DNA from 2 places in the Synechocystis sp. LKSZ1 genome. Region 2 is predicted to be linked to the other one. Evidence: predicted binding sites of a transcription regulator. Region 2 holds the regulator's gene; the other holds the start of a gene.
The links. The regulator NtcA, encoded in region 2, controls nitrogen genes in cyanobacteria. The targets are predictions, from matches to a motif close to GTANCNNNNGNTAC.

Region 1 (4,430 bases), 290 kb from region 2:
AACAGTTTGGAATGCGGATCTTGCGGGTCTGGCAACGGCTTTGGGCGTAAGTTCGATCGTAATTGGTTTGGCACTTCAGGATACGCTGGGTAGCGTTACATCCGGTATTGCCCTGCTGTTTGAGCGTCCCTTCTCGGTGGGGGATTGGTTACGCATTGGCGATACCGTAGGTCAGGTCACAGATATCAACTGGCGGGCAGTTCGCCTGCAAACCCTGGAACGGGAAATGGTGGTCATTCCCCACAAAGTGATTGGTGGCGAAACGATCCGCAATTTCAGCCAACCACAACGCCTCCATGCCGAACGCATCCAGATTGGGTTTTCCTACAATGATCCGCCCAATCTGGCAAAACAAGTGTTGAAAAGCACAGCACTGGCGACCCAGGGAATCTTAACCAATCCAGAGCCGCAAATTTTTACCCTGTCCTATGATGATTTTGCCGTGACCTATGAGGTGAAATTTTTTATCCAGGACTATGGGGATGTGGAGGAAATTCGTGATCGCTTCATGACTCGCGTTTGGTACGCGGCCCAACGGAATAATCTGTCAATTCCCTTTCCGATTCGAACCCTTTACCATTTTCATGGTCCCTCGTCCCAAGCGAAAGGACTTTCCAAGAAAGTTGCCGAGAGCTTGCAATCGATTCCAGCTTTTGTTCCCTTAGACAAAGAACAGGAAAATGGGCAGAGCTTGTCTCAGGGAATTGTGCTTCAGCATTTTGGTGTTGGTGAAACAGTCGTGTGCCAGGGAGATCCGGGAAATGCCCTGTATATCATCGTTTCGGGACAGGCAATTCTCTCAGTGGCAGATGATCTCAACCGGGAACACGAAGTGCTTCCCCTGAAGGTGGGCGAGTTCTTTGGCGAAATGGCGCTCTTTTCTGGTGAACCCAGTCCTGTGTCGGTGGTGGCCGCTAACGATCTGGAAGTGATGATGATTTCTTCCAACGTTGTGAACCAGATGATTGAACGTCAACCGAGCTTTGCCCGTGAGATTGGTCAAATTCTTGAGATCCGGCGCAGAGCGATTCAAACAGTGAAGCAAATTCCGATTCAGCCGAACCTACAAGTAGATGTGGACTGAATCATTGTTCGGTTTTTGATTGGATTTCGCTGTCATTCAAGAGCGAAATCCGTAGCGGTAGAATGTCTTGCGGATATACCTTGGCCTATGATTTTCCCCTTTTGTGAGCTTATCCCTCTTGCGTCACTCTCGGAGGCTTTCAGTCTATTGAAAAGCTTGCCGGATAAGCGTTTAGGGCATTTTATAAACCAACAGGAACCAATCTAATTATTGATTCGAAATTGTATCTGAAAGGCTTGCAATCAGGGGTTTTCGAGGTTCTCACTCAAGTCGGCTTTCCTAATCTAATGGAAGAGGATACTCTGCCAAACTCATAGCCTTGAGTCTATGAGATACCGAATAGACTTCCTGAAAAGCATCTGGCACTGCAGAAATCGCGCAACACTATTGAATTCTCCCGGACAAAGATGAATGATGTCCCAACCAAACCGTTTGGCGATCGCCTCAGGGATCCTGGCTAAGGACATCCCAGGATGTTAGCAAGCATCATTCTCTCGAGCATTGGTTTTCGCTACTCGGAACTTTCCGGTACGGTAACCAAAATTTTAGCCCTGTCAGTCGTCAATGACCGCTTCGCCAGTTTGAACTCAAGATGTGCAGGTGAGCCAGGTGTCCTCAATGTAAGCAAACAAATCGAGTATGAAGATAAGTTCGTAGCTTTAACTACAAAGCTAGCCCTGGAACTAAGGCTCAATGGAAAGAAAGTTGTCCTTATGTAAACAATGTCAGCCCTACCGGGTAGACTGCTTAACTCAGCCCAACTCCTCTTTGATTTGCAGCAAGCTAACGAAATTGCTCAGTCGTTTGCAGGGTGTCTGGAACCGGATTTAATTGCTCGATCGGTGACAGAAGGATTGGTAGAGCGCTTTCGTTGTGCCTTTGTACGGATCTGGTTACTAGAACCAAATCAATCAATGTTGCGTTTGGTCGCTTCATCGGGGATGTATACCCGCACCGATGGCTTTTTTGGACGGGTGCCCATGGGTGCCTATAAGGTCGGCAAAATTGCCCAAAATCGCGTTTCTTTTCTGAGTAACAACCTGCCTGAAGAATCCTGGGTGGGCAATCGAGAATGGGCGATCGCCAATCAAATTCGCGGCTTTGCGGGATATCCGCTTGCCATTGGTCATCGAGTTATTGGGGTGTTGGCCATGTTTAGCTGTCAGCCCCTGGAATCGGAGTTTCTGGAAGTGCTGCAAACCCTCAGCACGATCGCCACCGTTGCCTTGGATACTGCCATTCAATACCAGCAAGAAAAGCAAAACTGGCAACTTTCAGCAAACAATAGCCCCAGTCAATTGGCCCTCTCCGATCAAATTGCGAAGATTCTCAGTAGTGCTCGGCTAACCATGCTTGGTACAGAACAATCGCTCTCCCTGGCGATTAGTTTTCTGCTCTTGAAAATGGCTGAAACCTTAAATTGTGCTTCCTATGCCCAACTGGTTTATCGGGAAGAGTCTGTTTCCCTGGAAGCTACAATTTCGACTTTGGCGACAGATTCTACTGTTCAGATCCAGGCAAGGCTTGGAGAGATTAAACTGTTGGCGTCAGTTCTGGGGGGGCAACTCACAACCCAGCCGATCTCCCATCAGCGCGCTTTACAAATCAGAGTAGATTTGCCCTACGTCTGGGAACTATCCGAATTAAAGGTAGAAATTACCTGCGTCTCTCCTGTATTGCAATTGGCGTTGACTCAAGTCGCCGTCAGGGCAGGTCTCACCCTATGCACAGATGCAGAAGTTCCCTTATTGACTGACAATCCCAACGCAGTGGCGGGCGATCGCAACGTGATCTGGGTAACGACCTCTTACCCCTGCCCTCAGGGAATTCAATCCAGGATTGACCTGTCGATTCAGCCAGCTCAACTGAGACAGGTGGTTGAAGCGGTGACCCAGGGATATCCCTGGGGAGTTCGAGCCAATGAGTTGACAGAGCGCGAATTGGAAATTCTCACATTGCTGACTCAAGGACATCGAGATCGCAACATTGCAGAAGCGTTGCTCATTAGTGAAAGCACGGTCAAATTTCATCTCAACAACGTTCTCTCTAAGCTGAAAGCTCGCACCCGTTACCAGGCAATTTACCAGGCTATCCAACAGGGGTGGATTTAGCGACAACCTATCACTATCGCTAGACTTGGGATTTCCGTATCTATAAATACAAAGGCTTTCAAAGGTCAACTTTAGGCTGACTGTCAGTTGATTCATAACATTATCCACAACAAACAACTGATCTACACCCTATGAGAAATCACTATTCGGTGGTTATCGTTGGCGGCGGGCAGGCTGGGCTTTCCATAAGCTATTGCCTGAAAGAACGCGGCATTGACCATCTTATTTTTGAAAAAAATCAAATTGGGTATGCCTGGCGAGAAAAGCGCTGGGATAGCTTCTGTCTGGTCACACCCAACTGGCAATGTCAGTTACCGGGATTTCCCTATCCGGGGAGTGACCCCCAGGGATTCATGGTGAAAGATGAAATTGTCCAGTATATCCAAGCCTTTGCGGCCTCCTTTGAGCCACCGATTCGAGAAGGTGTAGAAGTCTTGCGGTTGTGGAAAGACGAAACGCACAATCGGTTCGAACTCCAGACCTCAATCGGCACCTACACGGCAGATCAGGTGGTAATTGCGACAGGCGGCTATCACCAGCCCAAAATTCCTCGCATGGCGGAGCGACTCCCCGCCACAGTCCAGCAAATCCATGCGTCGGAGTATAAAAATCCAGATGCATTACCACCGGGAGCCGTGCTGGTGGTTGGCACTGGCCAATCGGGCTGCCAGATCGCCGAAGATTTGCATCTGGCCGGTCGTACCGTGCATTTAAGTATGGGCAGTGCGCCGCGATCGCCCCGTCGTTACCGGGGCAAAGATGTAGTGGACTGGTTGGATCAGATGGGATACTACGACTTGCCGATTGACGAGCATCCCCAAAAAGATAAAGTCCGCGCCAAGGCCAACCATTACTTAACTGGACGCGATGGCGGGCGGGAGATTGACCTGCGGCAGTTTGCCAAGGAAGGGATGCAACTGCACGGACGGTTACAGCGGATTCATGGGACAGAACTTCAGTTCAATCCCGACCTGAAGCAAAATTTAGACCAGGCCGATGCCGTCTCCGAAAGCATTAAACAGACCATCGACGCTTTCATTGCCAAAAACCACCTGAATGCCCCCACTGAACCACCTTACCATCCCGTTTGGCAACCCACCGAGGAGCAACCTGTGATCGATATTGGGGCCGCCAACATCCAGACCGTGATTTGGTGTACGGGGTATCAAACAGACTTTAGCTGGATGGATGTGCCTGTGTTTAACGGCAAAGGCTATCCCAGCCATGAGCGTGGC
Region 2 (4,430 bases):
GTACTGATCACCGAGTGGCAGGAATTTCTCCGCCTCGACTTCGACAAAATGCGTCAACGGATGCACCATGCCTTAATCATTGATGGCCGTAACTTCCTCGACAAGGCCCAACTTCAGCAGAGTGGCTTCCATTATGTTGGCATTGGTCGTAACTAGACGAACACGGAGGGACTCGAACCCCCGACCCTCAGGACCGGAACCTGATGCTCTATCCAACTGAGCTACGTGTCCAAACACTTTTCCTAGGATAGCATTGTTCTAGGGGTTTTGGATTACAAATTTGGCCCCCCGGGCCAACAGGCTGGCCTGGAGACTGGCCGTCATACCAGGATTATCCCCAAAGCGAGTATTGGTAACGATGGCGTTGGTCAAATTGGCATTTTGTACTGAAGTACCTACCAAATTGGCATCGGTTAGATCGGCCCCAATCAGATTTCCCAGGGCTAAACTACTGCGATGGCAATCGGCGCCCCGGAGGTTAGCCCCTTCTAGGTAGGCCCCACTCAGGTCGGCCCCGCTGAGATTGGTAAAACTGAGGTCGGCCTCACTGAGATCGGCATCGGTTAAGATTGCTCCCCGAAAATTACTCCGACTGAGGTCGCTACGGTGCAGTTCAATCCCCTGGAGGCTGGCTCCGACAAATTTCCCGCCGGCTAAATTAAGCTGGGGATCGAGGCCCGCAAGACGAGCCAGGGCATGGAGATCTTCCGTCGTAGCCTGGTAAATTTGTTCAATCTGCTGGCGCAGGGCCTGGCAATCCTCTGGGCTGGGGTGTTGGCCAGTGGCCAGGTTACGGCGATAGTCCTGGTATAAGTCCTCCCAGATTTCCAACTGACCGAGACTCAGTTGAACCCAACTCAGAGCCGGTGGGAAGACCTGTTTAACTAAAAATTGGGCCAGAAGACGCTCAATAATGCCGTGTTTATTGGGACTCAGATCGGGCCGCCACAGGCCCTCGGCATCCGTAATTACTAAGGAAACGGGGTCTAGGGTCAGGGTAGCAATGATATGACAGGGCGCAGAGGATAGGGGTAGACTCCCTAACTCCAATCGCTGGGAGGATAGTTTGAGCCATGCTTGACCCGGGGCCGGCAGGATCTGCCAGTGAAATTCGGGGGGCACAGAGGCTAGTCGTGGAAAGCTCGCGGGAGTTAACGCAGGCGTAAAGTCTCTGCTGTGAATTTGTAGGTTAAATTGTCCTGTTTTAAGGGCGAATTTAAGGCGGCCACTGGCCAAGTTCAGCCATTGTTCCTGCAAACTCAGATTGGCAACGAGATTCACTAGCGGCTGTTCCGTATTCTCTGCCTTAACTCGGGCTTCTAAATCCATGAGAATACCGTTGGCATAGGGATTTTGAATTTCAAGCAGATGAATATCAGGCATGGTAAGCAGAGACGAGGACGGCAGAAAACGGACTGGAGGATTAACCACTGATTTCCAGCTTATTATTGATCGGGCTTTCTGGGGCCTTTCTGCTAGTCTTCCGGGGGCACAACTCCCCCTAGAACCGCAGGAGTTTGTGTATAATTGCGATACAGAATTGGGGGAAATTATCTCGTTATCCCCTTGTGTGAGGTTGAATGGACCAGTCCCTGACCCAAGAAAGACCACTAACCGCCCTATTCCGACGCTTGGGCAATGAAGCCTTCCCGCCGGTGGTCGAAACCTTTGAGCGGAGTAAAACGATTTTTTTTCCGGGGGATCCGGCTGAGCGGGTCTATTTTTTGCTTAAGGGAGCGGTTAAGCTATCGCGGGTGTACGAAGCGGGTGAAGAAATTACCGTGGCCCTTTTGCGGGAAAATAGTGTCTTTGGGGTTCTTTCCCTAATTACCGGTCAACGCTCCGACCGTTTTTATCATGCGGTGGCCTTTACCCCCGTCGAACTGTTATCGGCCCCCATTGAACAGGTGGAGCAGGCCCTGAAGGAACACCCAGATTTAGCGATGCTGATGCTCCAGGGCCTGTCTTCTCGGATTTTGCAGACGGAGATGATGATTGAAACCCTCGCCCATCGAGATATGGGATCACGGCTAGTGAGTTTTTTATTAATTTTGTGTCGGGATTTTGGAGTTCCCACCCCTGAGGGGATTCGTATCGATCTTAAACTCTCGCATCAAGCCATCGCCGAAGCCATTGGCTCCACGCGGGTTACTGTGACACGACTCCTGGGCGACCTGCGGGAAAGTAACATGATTTCTATCTTTAAAAAGAAGATCACGGTACATAACCCCGTTGCCCTCAGTCAACAATTTACCTAAACCATCCCGATGACCAGTGCTTATATTCTGGTAACGGCCGTACTTGTCTTGGGCGGGATTATTGCCGCGCTCGGCGACCATTTAGGCAGTAAAGTGGGCAAGGCCAAGCTCCGTCTTTTTGACCTCCGGCCCCGGCAAACGGCGGTGGTACTGACGGTGCTAACGGGAACCCTGATCGCCGCCTCAACCCTAGGAATTTTGTTTACCTTTAGTAAGTCCCTGCGGGAAGGGGTTTTTAAGCTCGATGAAATTTTGCAACAGTTGCGGACGGCCCAATCGGAACTAGAAAGGGCCAGTAGTGAAAAAAAGGCCATTGAACAGCAGTTAGCTGACGCCAAAACCAAGCAAATTCAAGTTCAAAAACGCAGTCAGGAAATTGATGACAACTACAATCGCGCCCTAGCCAAGCTGAGACGGGTCTCTCGGGATGCCAAACGACTCCAGGCCGATGTCCAGACCTTGACGAAAGAGCGGGAGCAACTGCGTCAACAAAAATTGCAGTTAATTGAAGAGATGAGCAAACTGCAGGCCTTGGTCAAACAGCGGGATATGGAATTGGGAAAACGCCAGACCAAAATTGCGGAGCAGGATAGAATTCTAGCCCAGCGTCAAGAACGTCTCCAATCCCTAGAAAAACGATTTGCTTCCCTAGAGCAACAACGCCAGCAACTCCAAACGGAAATTAACCAACGGGATGAACAGATTGACCGTCTTGACCAATCCATTGCTCTGAAGGACCGGAATATTCGTCAACGGGAATCCAAATTACAAGACCTGGAAAAACAATTAGGTTTCCTGAACCGAGAGGTGCAAGTCCTAGAACAGTACTATCAAAACTACCAAGACCTGCGAGAGCGGAAAATTGCTCTCCTGCGGGGCCAGGTCTTAGCCTTTGGGGCTGTACGGGTGGTTGATCCGACCCTGGCCATTGAGGCGGTGGATGAACTCCTGCGTCAGGCCAATCGCAATGCTTGGCAGGCCACCCGAGATCCCGCCTCCCGGCCCCTACCGGGGAATGACCCCATTGTCCGTATTACGACGGCCCAGGTACAACAACTGGCGGAACAACTGAAAACAGGGGAAGAATACGTTGTTCGTATTCTCTCAGCCGGTAACTACGTCCAGGGTGAGGAGGAAATTCGAGTCTTTGCCGATGTGGCCCCCAACCGCCAGATCTTTCGGGACGGGGAAACCATTGCCACTATTTCCATGGACTCCTCTAATTTTAGCGAAGAGGATATTCAAAAGCGTTTAGACTATTTGCTTTCTGCTGCCCAGTTCCGGGCCCGCCGAGAAGGCATTCTGGGTAATATTCAAATTGAAGATGGCCGCATTAAAACCCTAATTCAGTTTGTAGAAACAATTCAGCAGACTAACGAACGCCCTGATGAAATTCGGGTGATTGCCACGGAAAATACCTCTGTGGTAGGGCCACTTAAGTTGCGGCTGGTGGCCCTGCGGCGCGGTAATGTTATTTTTTAAGCTCTCTCGTTTATGTACTATCTAGGCTTTGACCCCGGACGAGATAAATGCGGTGTTGCGGTGCTGGCTGATGGGGGCCAGTTAGCTTATCACGAGGTTATTCCTGCTGACCAAGTAACAGCAAAAATTCCTGCTCTCTGTCGCCAGTATGCCATTCAGTGCCTGATTATGGGCAACCAGACCACCGCCAAGCAATGGCAACAAACCCTCCAGCAGATTAGTCCCCCAGAGGTCACGATTATCCCCGTTGATGAGCGAAACAGTTCCGTCGAAGCGCGAGCCCGCTATTGGCAAATGTATCCCCCCCGTGGCCTCCAGCGTCTACTGCCCCAGGGTCTACGCGTCCCTCCCCGGCCCATTGATGACATCGTTGCTATTTTATTGATTGAACGTTTTTGGGCCGGAGGCCAACCCCAATGAACTGGTGGCAGAAATTACGCAATAATGGCTTGGCGCGCCTGGGATTTGGGGTATTGTTGGTGTTTTATCTCGCTGTCCTAGGGGCCGATTTTATTGCACCCTACAGTCCCTACAGTGCTCAAGTCGATGGTTCTCTCCTGCCTCCTACGACCATTCATTGGCGCCGGGCCGATGGGCAATGGCAAAGGCCCACCGTCTATCCCACCCACCAAAGCGCCACGAATCTGCAAACCGGTGAGCGTTCTCTGCAAGTCGATTGGCAAAATCCCT

Region 1: ABXS88_RS04120 (MSMEG_0569 family flavin-dependent oxidoreductase) is a predicted target of NtcA. The motif match lies at 3,232-3,245, and genes of this name have one in related genera.

Annotation. Positions count from the first base shown of each region.
Region 1 covers NZ_AP031572.1:859,625-864,054, reverse strand. Annotated here, with positions in the region: gene ABXS88_RS04135 (mechanosensitive ion channel family protein) at 1-1,084, shown strand, start outside; gene ABXS88_RS04130 (hypothetical protein) at 1,558-1,803, shown strand; gene ABXS88_RS04125 (LuxR C-terminal-related transcriptional regulator) at 1,807-3,195, shown strand; gene ABXS88_RS04120 (MSMEG_0569 family flavin-dependent oxidoreductase) at 3,327-4,430, shown strand, end outside.
Region 2 covers NZ_AP031572.1:569,426-573,855, forward strand. Annotated here, with positions in the region: gene ABXS88_RS02735 (UDP-glucose/GDP-mannose dehydrogenase family protein) at 1-156, shown strand, start outside; tRNA gene ABXS88_RS02740 (tRNA-Arg) at 158-231, opposite strand; gene ABXS88_RS02745 (pentapeptide repeat-containing protein) at 259-1,383, opposite strand; gene ntcA (global nitrogen regulator NtcA) at 1,581-2,258, shown strand; gene ABXS88_RS02755 (DUF3084 domain-containing protein) at 2,268-3,740, shown strand; gene ABXS88_RS02760 (pre-16S rRNA-processing nuclease YqgF) at 3,753-4,160, shown strand; gene ABXS88_RS02765 (ABC transporter permease) at 4,157-4,430, shown strand, end outside.